DNA from 3 places in the Ancylobacter sp. WKF20 genome. Region 3 is predicted to be linked to each of the others. Evidence: riboswitches for the same ligand, from Rfam matches in the RefSeq annotation. Region 3 holds a riboswitch; each other region holds the start of a gene.
What was found. A riboswitch is a leader RNA that binds a small molecule or an ion and turns the genes downstream of it on or off. The one in region 3 is predicted to bind cobalamin.

Region 1: it holds a riboswitch for cobalamin, as region 3 does, so the genes downstream of both, cobW (cobalamin biosynthesis protein CobW) here and AncyloWKF20_RS17920 (ABC transporter substrate-binding protein) in region 3, are expected to answer to the same signal.
Region 2: it holds a riboswitch for cobalamin, as region 3 does, so the genes downstream of both, AncyloWKF20_RS09950 (energy-coupling factor ABC transporter permease) here and AncyloWKF20_RS17920 (ABC transporter substrate-binding protein) in region 3, are expected to answer to the same signal.

The regions. Positions count from the first base shown of each region.
Region 1 covers NZ_CP121679.1:2,087,189-2,091,459, reverse strand. The annotation lists gene AncyloWKF20_RS09775 (NINE protein) at 133-357, opposite strand; gene cobO (cob(I)yrinic acid a,c-diamide adenosyltransferase) at 459-1,073, opposite strand; gene cobU (bifunctional adenosylcobinamide kinase/adenosylcobinamide-phosphate guanylyltransferase) at 1,070-1,582, opposite strand; cobalamin riboswitch at 1,730-1,939, shown strand; gene cobW (cobalamin biosynthesis protein CobW) at 2,056-3,117, shown strand; gene cobN (cobaltochelatase subunit CobN) at 3,243-4,271, shown strand, end outside.
Region 2 covers NZ_CP121679.1:2,124,921-2,129,191, forward strand. The annotation lists gene AncyloWKF20_RS09940 (methyl-accepting chemotaxis protein) at 1-546, shown strand, start outside; gene AncyloWKF20_RS09945 (prolyl oligopeptidase family serine peptidase) at 619-1,827, opposite strand; gene AncyloWKF20_RS09950 (energy-coupling factor ABC transporter permease) at 1,966-2,643, opposite strand; cobalamin riboswitch at 2,679-2,897, opposite strand; gene fabG (3-oxoacyl-ACP reductase FabG) at 2,975-3,754, opposite strand; gene AncyloWKF20_RS09960 (PotD/PotF family extracellular solute-binding protein) at 4,012-4,271, shown strand, end outside.
Region 3 covers NZ_CP121679.1:3,876,179-3,880,449, forward strand. The annotation lists gene AncyloWKF20_RS17910 (ABC transporter ATP-binding protein) at 1-571, opposite strand, end outside; gene AncyloWKF20_RS17915 (iron ABC transporter permease) at 568-1,605, opposite strand; gene AncyloWKF20_RS17920 (ABC transporter substrate-binding protein) at 1,602-2,651, opposite strand; cobalamin riboswitch at 2,758-2,970, opposite strand; gene AncyloWKF20_RS17925 (ABC transporter permease subunit) at 3,133-3,951, opposite strand; gene AncyloWKF20_RS17930 (ABC transporter permease subunit) at 3,951-4,271, opposite strand, start outside.

The sequences.
Region 1 (4,271 bases), 1.8 Mb from region 3:
CTGCTCCCCGCCAGAACGCGGTCATGGCCGGGCGTGGCCCGGCCATCCATGTCTTTGATCGCGCATGCGATTCAATCGAAGTCGTCGATCCCCGGGTCAAGCCCGGGGATGACGGCGTGACGAGCGGGCGGCTCAGCCGCGCCGTGTTTCCAGATCGTCCACGCGCCGCTCGAGATTGGATTCGCGCACCATGCCGGGGATCAGGAACAGGTCGATGATCTGGCCGATGCCGAGCAGGCCAAGCGTCAGAAGCCACAGCGCGCCGGTCCAGTAGCGGCCGGCGTAGAAGCGGTGGATGCCGCAGACGCCGATGAGGCCGAAGAACCAGAACAGATAGGCGACCGGGGTGGATCGCATCGGGGCATTGCTCCGTCATATCAACACGCCGCGACAGCCGGCGTCCCCTTCCATATGGGAAGCCCGGCGCGGTTTGCGAGAGGATGGAAACCCAGCACCCATCAGAACTCGATGCCTTTCTGCGCCTTCACCCCGGCTTTGAAATGGTGCTTCACCAGCGCCATTTCGGTGACGAGATCGGCCGCTTCGATCAGCGCCGGCTTGGCGTTTCGGCCGGTCACGACGACGTGCAGCCCCTCCCGCCGCGTGGCCAGTGTGGTGACCAGTGTGTCCAGCGGAAGGTACTCATAGCGCAGGGCGATGTTCAGTTCGTCCAGGATGACGAGGCCGATGCTCGGGTCGGCCATCAGCTCCTGCGCCTTCGCCCACGCCCGGGTGGCGGCGGCGATGTCGCGGGCGATGTCCTGCGTCTCCCAGGTGAAGCCCTCGCCCATGGAATGCCACTCGACCCGGTCGCCGAAGGTTGCCAGCGCCGCGCGCTCGCCGCTGTCCCACGCGCCCTTGATGAACTGCACCACGCCGACGCGCCCGCCATGGCCGAGCGTGCGCAGGGCGAGGCCGAAGGCGGCGGTGGATTTGCCCTTGCCCGGCCCGGTATGGACGATGAGCAGGCCCTTTTCGATGGTCTTCTCCGCCACTTCGGCGTCCTGCACCGCCTTGCGCTTTTCCATCTTGGCGCGGTGGCGGGCGGCCTCTTCCGGGGAAATCTCGCTCATCTCTCGTCCTTCACCATCATGGGCAGCCCGGCGACCATGAAGATCACGCGGGAAGCGCGGGCGGCGACCATCTGATTCAGCCGGCCCTGCGCGTCGCGAAAACACCGGCCGAGCGCATTGTCCGGCACGATGGAGAGGCCCACCTCGTTGGAAACGACGACCACCGGGCCGTCATGCGCCGCCAGCGCCTCCACCAGCGCGGCGCATTCGGTCGCAAGGTCCGCCTCCGCCAGCAGCCGGTTGCTCAGCCACAGCGTCAGGCAGTCGACCAGCACCGGCGCGCCGGCGGGCAGGGCGCCCACCGCCGCCGCCAGATCATGCGGGGCGTCGATCGTTTCCCAGCCCGGCTCCCGCCGGCCGCGATGCTCGGCGATGCGGGCGGCCATCTCGTCATCCCAGGCCTGCGCCGTGGCGATGTAGCGCCAGGGCGGAGGGAGACTCGCAACGAGCGCCTCGGCGTGCGCGCTCTTGCCGGAGCGGGCGCCGCCGAGGACGAGCGTCAGCGCCATGATTCACCGGCGGCCGACAGGCGACGTGTCATCATCAATCTTCCCATCCCCCTGCCCGATGAGCGGCGGACTATAGCGGGGGCGGTCCGCCGGGCAACCGCGCCGTGGCCGGCGCGCCCCGGTTTGACTTTCCCGCCCAAGGCCCCTTTAGTGCCGGTGACCATCGGTTTCCGCGTCTTCGGGCGCGGGACGAAGAGGGAATGCGGTGCGGAGGGTTCGAGCCCTCCTAATCCGCGGCTGCCCCCGCAACTGTGAGCGGCGAGCCTGCGCCGAAAGCCACTGGGACATCCCCCGGGAAGGCGGCGACGAGGCGGCGACCCGCGAGCCAGGAGACCTGCCGAAGGTTCGGTGCTGAAAGCCGGCGGGGTGCCCGGCTGTCAGGCAGAGCCGCGCCTTTGGCGGCCTCTCGCGTGGCGATTCCCGCCGCGACCGGCGCATCCCGTCAACCGATTGGCTTGCGTGGAGACGCCATCATGAACAGCGCCGTTCCCAACTCCCTGTCGCGGGTGCCTTGCACCATCGTCACCGGCTTTCTCGGCTCGGGGAAGACGACGCTGATCCGCCATGTGCTGGAGAATGCCAAGGGCAAGCGGCTCGCGGTCATCGTCAACGAGTTCGGCGATGTCGGCATTGATGGCGAGATCCTGCGCGGCTGCGGCATCGAGACCTGCCCGGAGGAGAACATCGTCGAGCTCGCCAATGGCTGCATCTGCTGCACTGTGGCGGATGATTTCGTGCCGGCGCTCGACGCCATTCTCTCGCGCGTGCCGAAGGTCGATCACATCCTGATCGAGACCTCGGGCCTCGCTTTGCCCAAGCCGCTGGTGCAAGCTTTCCACTGGCCGGCGATCAAGAGCCGGGTGACGGTGGACGGCGTCGTCGCGGTGGTGGATGGCGAGGCGCTGGCGGCGGGCCGCGTGGCGCATGACCATGACGCGCTGGCCGCCCAGCGCGCGGCCGATGACAGCCTCGACCATGACGACCCGATCGAGGAAGTGTTCGACGACCAGATCGCCTGCGCCGATCTCGTCATCATGACCAAGACCGACCTCATCGACGCGGCGGGCCTCGCCACCGCGCAGGCGGCGCTAGCGGGCGAGCTGCCCAAGGGCGTGCGCGTGGTTTCCATCACCGAGGGGCGGATCGACCCGGCGGTGCTGATGGGCCTCGGCGTCGGCACCGAGGACGACATCGAGAACCGCAAGACCCACCATGATGACGAGCTCGACCACGACCATGACGATTTCGACAGCTTCGTCGTCGAGGTGCCGGAGATCGCCGACCCCGCCACCTTCGCCGCCCGCATCGCCCGCGCGGCGGACGAGGCGGATGTGCTGCGGGTGAAGGGCTTCCTGCCCGTCGCCGGCAAGCCGATGCGGCTGCTGGTGCAGGCGGTCGGCCCGCGCGTCGCCCATCATTATGACCGCGCCTGGGGCAGCGAGGCGCGCACCGGCCGCCTCGTGGCCATCGGGCTGAAGGGTCTCGACCGGGCGAAGGTGGAGGCCATCCTCGCCGGCGAGAGCGTGGCGGCGTGAGATAGCCCGTCATCCCGGACGGCCGCAGGGCCGATCCGGGATCGCTCGCCGGATGAGACTGAGGCCGATCCCGGCTCTGCGCTTCGCTCCGGCCGGGATGACGAATTCAGGAGACCCGCCACCCCATGCACATCCTCACCACCACCTCGACCAGTCTCGACGATCTCGCCGAGCCGGTGGACCTCGGCCAGACGCCGGGGGAGGTGGTGGTCGTCTCCTTCACCGACAGCGACCTCGCGGCGCTGGCGCGGGCGCAGGAGGCTGAGGAGGCGCGCGGGCCTGGCATCCTGCCGAGCCTGCGTCTCGCCAGCCTGCGCGATCTCAAGCACCCGATGTCGGTCGATCTGTGGATCGAGGGCGTGGCGGTGCAGGCGCGGCTGGTCGTGGTGCGGCTGCTCGGCGGGCTGGACTGGTGGCGCTACGGCGTCGAGCGGCTGCGGGCGGAAGCGCGGGCGCGCGGCTTTCACCTCGCCGTGCTGCCGGGCGAGGACCGCGACGACCCGCGGCTCTCCGAGGCGTCCACCCTGCCGGCGGAGGAACTGGCGGCGCTGCTCGGCTATTTCCGCGCCGGCGGGCCGGACAATATGCGCGCGCTGCTGCGGCGCATGGCGGGTTTCGCGGGGCGCGAATTGCCGGCGGCAGAACCGGCGCCCGTGCCGCTGGCGGGGTTTTATGACGGGGGCGGGGCTTCTCCCTCACCGGGCATTGCTTCCCCCTCACCCAACCCTCTCCCCGACGGGGAGAGGGCTTTTTCCGTTGCAGCGATCCATTCTTCACTCTCCTGTGGGGAGAGGGCTTTTTCCGCCCTTGCGCGACGCTCTTCTTCTCCCTCTCCCCGTGGGGGAGAGGGCTGGTGTGAGGGGTCTTTAGCCCCCACCATCCCCCTCATCTTCTACCGCTCCATGTGGCTCGCCGGCGATACCGCGCCGGTCGACGATCTCTGTGTGGCGCTGGTGGCGCGCGGGCTCGCGCCCCGGCCGATTTTCGTCGCCAGCCTGAAGGAGCCGGTCTCCATCGCCTTCCTGCGCGAGGCGCTGGCGGGGATGAACCCGGCGGCAATCGTCACGCTCACCGCCTTCGCCGCCGCCGATCCCGGGGAAGCGACGGTGCTCGACGCGCCCGGCGTGCCGGTGCTGCAGGCCATCGTCGCCACG
Region 2 (4,271 bases), 1.8 Mb from region 3:
CATGGCGCCACCCAGATGGCCGGTCAGGCCGCCGCGCGCGCCGACGCCGCCAACGGGCTGGTCAGCGGCCTCGTCGAGAGCGTCGAACGCATCGGCAATGTCTCCTCGATGATCGAGCGCATCGCCTCGCAGACCAACCTTCTCGCGCTCAACGCCGCCATCGAGGCGGCGCGTGTCGGCGAGGCCGGCAAGGGCTTTGCCGTCGTCGCCTCCGAGGTGAAGGAACTGGCGATGCAGACCGCCAATGCCACCAAGGAGATCAGCACGCAGGTCGAGAGCGTGCAGCGCGCGAGCAGCACGGCGGCGCTCGCCGTGGGCGAGATCACGCAGAATGTCAGCACCATGCGCGACGTGTTCGCCAGCATCTCCGCTGCGGTGGAAGAGCAGAGCGCGACCAACGGCTCGGTCAGCCAGAGCATGAACAGCGTGAGCGGCGTGGTCAGCCAGATCCGTGGTGCCGCTGGCGATGTGCGCCGCGTCTCCACCTCGCTAACCAATGTCGGCGACCGCCTGCGCGAGGAGGTACGCGTCCTGCTGGCGCGCTGACCTTACCCTAGGCCCCGACACGACAGGCACCCCGCGGGGTGCCTGTTTTCGTTTGCGGCGGCCTGGTAGCGGCTACTTGCTGTCGAACCACGCCTTCCAGAGCGGGATGGCGGTGGCGTAGGTTCCCCGATGATCGGTCGGCCCGGTCGAGATCGCCTCGACCTGCATGTTGCCGGCGCCAATGCCGCGCTGATAGGTCATGGCGAGCTGGCCTAGACCCGGCGTGATCACCTCATCCTTCTCGCCATAATAGTTGCGCACCGGGCTGCGGATGATCCAGCGATAGGCCTGCGTCTCGTTGAGCAGGATGCGGCCATAGGCCGAGGCGCGGAAGAAGCGGGCGTCGAAATACTCGGCCCGCACCAGATCCTTCACCGCCGTGGGAATATGCGAGGGATCATAGGGTTTGCGCTCATAGGCCGCGCGGGCGACGTCGTAATAGCTGTCATTGATGAGCGAGCGCGCGAGGCCCGGCACGCCGTAGTAATTCTCGAAGGAGAAGGCGGTGAGGATGAACAGCGTCGTCACCCAGGTGGCGTCGTTCGGGCGGGGAAAATCGAGAAAGCCGCTCAGCGCCGCGTAGCCATCAAACGGCGCGCTCGCAGTGGCGGCGCCGTCCACGGCGATGCCGGCCTCCTCCAGCTTCTGCAGCATCGCCATGGTGACGAAGCCGCCCTGCGACCAGCCGCCGAGGAAGAGCTTGGTCGTGGTGATGTTCATCTGCGCGAGCACGGCGCGGCTCGCCAGCAGCATGTCATAGGTCGCCTGCTGGTGGCTCGCCTTGACCAGATAGCCCTCCGGCTCGGCGCTGGCGCCCATGCCGAAATAATCGGCGCCGATCACCGCATAGCCCTGGCCGGCGAAAAGAGCGAGGGCCAGTTCCGTCTCCGGCGACTGGTCGGGGAAGGAGGGCACCTGCTTTTTCCCGTACACCGTGCCGTGCTGGTAGGAGAGCAGCGGGAAGCTGGTTCCGTCCGTGTCCGGCAGGGCGAGCAGGCCGGTGGTGATGATCGGCCGGTTGCCCTGCTCCGGCACCACGGAGGGGTAGGTGACGCGGTAGAGCCGCACGGCATTGCGGGCTGGCGCATAGGCGACGGTGACGCCGAAAAAGCGCGGCGCCTCAGTGGTGAGGATCGCGTTCAGCTTGTCGGCGTCCCAGCGGCCGATCAGCTCATAGGAGACGCCGGAGGGAACGGCACTCGCGCCATCTGCCCGCGCCGTGAGGCTCCCGCCCGCCAGCGTCAGCGCCAGTCCCAGCAGCGCGCGCGATATCCAACCCATCACCGTCTCCCCGGCGCCAACCCAGGCGCGTCGGCACACGGTATCCCGCCGCCGCGCGCTTTCGACAAGGGGGCGCTCAACGCAAAGGGCCCGGCAACAACGTGCCGGGCCCTCGCTTTTCAGAGTGGATGCGGAAAATCAGGCGGCTTCGAACAACCGGCGCTCGACCACCGGCGTGCCGCGCAGCCCGCCCAGCGCCTTGGCGGCGGCGAGCACCGCAAGATCGACCAGAGGCTCGACGATAATGACGAGCATATAGGCCGCGCCGAAGGAGGCGATGGACGCGCCATTCTCGACCGTGAAGCCGTGGCCGTAAAACGCCCAGAACGCCACCCACACGACGATGCCCGCCTGATAGGTGGTGGAGAGCGCCAGCGCCTGGCGGTACTTCAGCTCGATATAGGGCGTGTTCGGCGCGATGACCTGCTTGGCCAGCGCCATCAGCGCGAAGAGCGGCACCAGGAGGGTGGTGACGTTCATGCCATATTGCGGCAGGTCGAAGGGGGCGAAGAACAGGCCCTGGATCAGCAGGCCGGCGGCGAGGCCGATGGCGGCCGGAGCGACGCCGAAGATCAGGAACAGCGTCGAGCCGAGGATCAGGTGAACCTCGGAAACGCCCACCGGATGGTGCGGCAGGAGTTCAAAGAAGGCGAAGACCAGCGCGGTGGTCGCGATGCTGCGCGCCGCCAGCGAGGCGAGGCCGCGGGTGGCGATCGCCTCGCCCGCGAGCTTGAGCGTGTAGGCGCCGGCGCCGGCCGCCGTCACATAGCTGAGCCAGATCTTCCCTTCGGCCACGAGGCCGGGTTCGATATGCATAGTCGTCTCCTGTGCCGTCTCACCCGACGGCGTGCGTGTGGACCCATGCGCATGGCCGGTCTCCTGACTCGCGGGTCACAGCACGACTTCCGCCTTCCCGGCCTCCCCTTGCGGGTCGAACCAGTGGCGTGATGGAAGGCGCTCGCCGCTCACAGTCGCGGGGGCGGTCGGGGCTTCGGGCTTGCGCCCTTCCCCGTTCCCGTTTCACCCGGCCGAGTCATCCCCGGCCGGACACCATGTGCAGCGCCCATCAGCGCGCGCGAACGGCTCGCGAGTCAAGCATCGCGTCGCGCACGCCGCGCTGGCGCCGGAAAACAGCGGGGATGGCGCGTCAGGCGACGCCCATCTCGTCGAGCGCCATGGGCGACTCGGGCAGCACCTGCCCGCCATCGATCACCATGCCCTGCCCGGTGATGTAGCCGGCTTCCTCGCTGGCGAAGAACAAAGCGGTGTTGGCGATGTCGAACACCGTGCCGAGCTTCTTCATCGGCACGCAGGCGGCGGTGGAGGCGATATAGGCCTCGCCCATGCCCTCCATGCCCTCGGTGAGGATGTTGCCTGGCATCACCGCGTTCACCGTGATGTTCCACGGCGCCAGTTCGATCGCCGCCGTGCGCATGAAGCCCATCTGCCCGGCCTTCGAGGCACCGTAATGGGTCCAGCCGGGAAAGCCGGTGATCGGTCCGGTGATCGAGGAGGTGATGACGATGCGCCCCTTCTTCGCCGCCTTCATCGCCGGCAGCACGGCGGAGACGGAGAGGAAGGTGCCCTTGAGGTTGGTGTCCATGACGAGGTCGAAATCGTCCTCGGTCATGGCGCCGAGCTTGGCCGCCGGGAAGATACCGGCATTGGCGCAGAGCACGTCGATGGCGCCGTAGCGGTCGAGCGCCGCCTGCGCCATGGCGAGCGTGTCGGCGGTCTTGGTCACGTCGGCGGCGAAGGCGGAGGCGCGCGGGCCAATCTCGGCGGCGACCTTCTCGGCTTCCTCCAGCTTGCGGCTGACCACCAGCACGTTGAGACCAGCTTGGCCGAAGCGCAGCGCGATCCCGCGGCCGATGCCCTTGCTGGCGCCGGTGACGATGACGGTTTTTCCCTCAAGCGACGTGAACATGGTCGGGTAGGCCCTCTGGATGTCGTTGTTTTTCAAAGGACTGGCAGCCAGGCGGCGGTGAGCGCCTGCCCCATGGTCAAGGATTAGGCTGCCTTCCTTTTCATCAGGGTGCGCTGCAAAAATGGTGTTGTAAAGCCCAAATGGCGATGTTTAGGATCACACACAGTCCAACATAAGAACCACATCCGCTCACCATGGATGTGGTCAATCCCGCGCGGCGGCGGCCCGTCCGTGCCAACAATCCAGAGGACGTCGACATGTCAGGCATTTCCAGAAGGTCGCTGCTCAAGGGCATGGGCACCGGGCTCGGCGCGCTCGCCGCCGCCGGTCCCATGTTCTCCGCCAACAAGGCGTTCGCCGCCCGCGAGAAGGAACTGAACATCCTGTGCTGGGAGGGCTACAACTCCGCGCAGGTGCTCGACCCGTTCCGCTCCAAGACAGGCGCGACGGTGAAGGCCGAGAGCCTCACCAACGATCCCACCATGATCAACCGCCTGCGCGCCGGCGAGATCAACAC
Region 3 (4,271 bases):
CCACGATGCAGGTGAGGCCCAGCCGCCGCACCAGCGCGAGGATGCCGAGCTGGTGCTGGATGTCGAGATGGTTGGTCGGCTCATCCAGGATCAGCTCGCGCGGCTCCTGCGCCAGGGCGCGGGCGATATGTACCCGCTGGCGCTCGCCGCCGGACAGAGTGTGCCAGAACTGGTCATGCCGCTCGGTGAGGCCGACGCGGGCCAGTGCGGCCTCAACCGCCGCCTCGTCGCGCGCGCTCCAGGCGGCGAAGGCCCCCCGGTGCGGGGTGCGCCCGAGCCGCACCACGTCGCAGACCGTCAGCGCCACCTCGGTCGCCGCCTGCTGCTCGACAAAGGCGAGGCGGCGGGACAGGTCGCGACGGCCGAGCTCGCCAATGTCCCGCCCGTCCAGCGTGACCACGCCGCTCGTCACCTTGCGCAGCCGGCAGAGCAGGCGCAGCAGGCTGGATTTGCCCGAGCCATTGGGGCCGATCAGGCCGAGCACCCGGTTCGGCGCGACCTCAAGGCTCACCCCGTCGACGATCAGCTTGCCGCCGGCGCTCCAGCGCACCTCATGCGTCGCGAGGGTCATGCCTTGCGCCTCGCGCGGTGGAGGATGATGGCGAAGGCCGGCGCGCCGACCAGTGCGGTCACCACGCCAATGGGCAGGATCTGCTGCGGCACCAGGATGCGCGAGAGCACATCGGCGAGGATCATGAACACCGCGCCGATGACGAGGCAGGCCGGCAGCAGCCGGGCATGGCCGGGGCCGACGAGGAAGCGCGCGGCATGGGGGATGACCAGCCCGACAAAGCCGACCGTGCCGACGATGGCGACCATGGTGGCGGTCAGCAGCGCGGTGGTGGCGAGCAGCACCAGCCGCACGCGGGTGACCGCGATGCCGAGCGAGGCCGCCGCATCCGCGCCGAAGGCGAAGGCGTCGAGCGCCTTGGCGTGGACCATGCAGATGACAAAGCCGGCCAGCGCCACCGGCGCGGCGACCCAGAGATCGGGCCAGCGCACCCCGCCGAAATTGCCCAGTAGCCAGAACATCACCCCCCGCGCCTGCTCGGCGCTGGCGAGCGTGGTGACGATGGTGGCGGTGGCGGCGTTGAACAGCTGCGAGCCGGCGACGCCGGCCAGGATCACCCGGTCGCTCGCCCCGCCCGCCCCGGCGGCCAGCAGGCCGACAAGGCCGAGCGCGGCGACCGAGCCGAGAAAGGCCCCGCCGGACACGCCGAGCGTCGCCCCGCCGAGGCCGAGGATCATCACGCAGACCGCCCCGGTGGAGGCCCCGGCCGAGACGCCGAGAATATAGGGCTCGGCCAGCGGGTTGCGCAGCAGCGCCTGCAGGATGGCGCCCGAGAGCGCCAGCGCGCCGCCGCACAGCGCGGCCATCAGCGCCCGGCTCAGCCGGTACTCGAAGATCACCCCCTGCTGGATCGCCCCGACCGGAAAGCCGAGATCGAACAGCCCGTTGCCGAGCGCCTTGAGGGCGACGGAAAGCGGGATCGGCATCTCACCGACGCTTACCGCCAGCGCGACGGCGAGCACCAGCGCGATGGCGGCGAGGCCGGCGACGGCAATCCGCGCCGGCCAATTGGGCCCTACGACCAGATGGCTCAATGGCTGAGACCGAAGCCCTGCACCGCCGTGGCGATGGCTTCCAGCCCGTCCACCGTGTCCATGCCGGGCCGTGTGGCGCCGACATCGACGATGACGATGCGGTTGTTCTTTACCGCGGCGAGCTGGCTGGCGACCGGATCGGTCTTGAGGAAGTTCAGCTTGGCTTCGATGGCGTCGGCGGGGAAGCGGCGGCGGTCCATCTTCACCAGCACGAGGACATCGGGATTGCTGGCGGCGATGGTCTCCCAGCCGACCAGCGGCCATTCCTCCTCGGTGGTGATGATGTTGCGCGCGCCGATCTCGGCCATCAGATAGGCCGGTACGCCATTCTTGCCGGCGAGGAAGGCGTCGCCTTTGATGTCCTTGCTGGAGAACCAGACCGCCATGGACAGGTTCTTCGCCTTCAATCCCGCGACCGCGCGCACCGCCGCCGCCTCGCGGGCCTTGAGTTCCGCGATGAGCGTTTCCGCGCGGTCGGAGACGTCGAAGATGGCGCCGAATTCGCGGATGTTCCGGTAGAGCAGCTCGGTCGTGTACATCTGCGTGCGCACGCCGTCGCCGGCCCCGCTATTGTCCTTGCCGACGCAGTCGGTGGGCGAGACATAGACCGGCACCTTCACCGCGTCGAAGCGGCTGCGTTTGCCGATGATGCCATTGGGGCCGATGTGCCATTCATACATGGCGACCACGAGGTCCGGCTCCTGCCCGACCACCGCCTCGAAGCTCGGATCATTGTCGGCAAGGCGCTTCACCTTGGCGTTCACCGCCTCATAGGGCTTGGCGACCGGGCTGAACCACAGCGCGCTGGCGACCACGCGGTCGCCAAGGCCGAGCGCGTAGAGGATTTCGGTCTGCGCCTGGCCGATGCTGACGACGCGCTGCGGGGCGTGGTTGATCACCACCTTGGCGCCGCAATTCTCCAGCGTCAGCGGGTAGGTGGTGCCGGCCATGCCCGCCTCGGGCAGGCCGAGGCCGGCGAGAAGGCCGAGCGCCAGAAGGCCGGCCCGCAGGGACCGGCGGAGATTGCTGGAATTCGTTCTGAACATGTTGTCGCTTCCTGGTCAGGAAGACGAGCCGCGCAAAGGGCACCAGCGCCCGCGCTGCCTTTCGGGCCCGCGCATGGCCAGCAACCTTCGGAGCACCCCGCCCGAATGGTGGTTCGCGATTCGAGGCAGGTCTCCTGGCTCGCGGGTCAACGCTGGCTCCACCCGGCCTTCCCGGCGCTGACGCGCCAGTGGACGATGGGTGGAGGGCTCGCCGCTTACAGTTGCGGGGGCAGCCCCGGTCTTGGCGCAGAGCGCCGCACCGGGTTCCCTCTTAGCTCCGGGCGCGAACACCCGGAGAACCTCGATCGGGTCGATCTGACACGTAGAGGGGGCGCATCGTCAAGCACCCTAGGCTGGTGCCGTCTCATGCCTCCCCACCCGCGTCACATCGCCGACGCGACCGAGGGGACGCTATCCTAAAAGATATAATGTATCAATAGCGCGCCGCCGTCTCAGTGAGTCTGGAGCGATGCGGCGGTTCTTATCCCGCCGCCGCCAGCCGCTCCGCCTTCTGCCGCTCGATCTCCTGCCGCTTGGTCAGGATGGAGGCGAAGATCACCACCACGGTGACGATGGCGATGAGGATGGTGCAGGCGGCGTTGATCTCCGGCGTCACGCCAAGGCGCACCTGGGAATAGATGCGCATGGGCAGCGTGGTCGCGCCGGGACCGGTGGTGAAGCTGGCGATGACCAGATCGTCCAGCGACAGGGTGAAGGCCAGCATCCAGCCCGACACCACCGCCGGCAGGATGATCGGCAGGGTGATGACGAAGAAGGTCTTGAACGGCGGGCAGCCAAGATCGAGCGCGGCTTCCTCAAGCGAGCGGTCGAAGGTGACGAGGCGCGACTGCACCACCACCGAGACGAAGCACATGGTGAAGGTGATGTGCGCCAGCGTGATGGTCCAGAAGCCGCGGTCGATGCTGACGGCGACGAAGAGCAGCAGCAGCGACAGGCCGGTGATGACTTCCGGCATCACCAGCGGCGCATAGACCATGCCGGAGAACAGCGTGCGGCCGTAGAAGCGCCCGTAGCGGGTGAGCGCGATGGCCGCCAGCGTGCCGAGCACGGTGGCGACGCTCGCGGTGATGAAGGCAACGCGCAGCGTCACCCAGGCGGCGTCGAGCAGCTGCTCGTTCTGGAACAGCTGGACATACCAGTGGGTCGAGAAGCCCGCCCACACGGTCACCATGCGCGAGGCGTTGAAGGAGTAGATCACCAAGAGCAGGATCGGCAGATAGAGGAAGGCGAAGCCGAGCACGATGGAGGTGACGTTGAACCAGGAGAGGCCTTTTCTCATCAACGCTTCTCCATCTCGCGGGCCTGGACGTTCTGGTAGAACACGATGGGGATCACCAGCACCATCAGGAGCAGCACCGCCACCGCCGAGGACACCGTCCAGGAGCGGTTCACCGAGAATTCGGTCCACAGCACCTTGCCGATCATCAGCGTGTCGGAGCCGCCCAGCAGGTCGGGGATGACGAACTCGCCCACCGCCGGGATGAAGCAGAGCAGGCAGCCGGCGAACACGCCCGGCAGCGAGAGCGGCCAGGTGATCTTCCAGAAGGCGGCGAAGGGCGGGCAGCCGAGATCCGCGGCGGCTTCCAAGAGCGTCTCGTC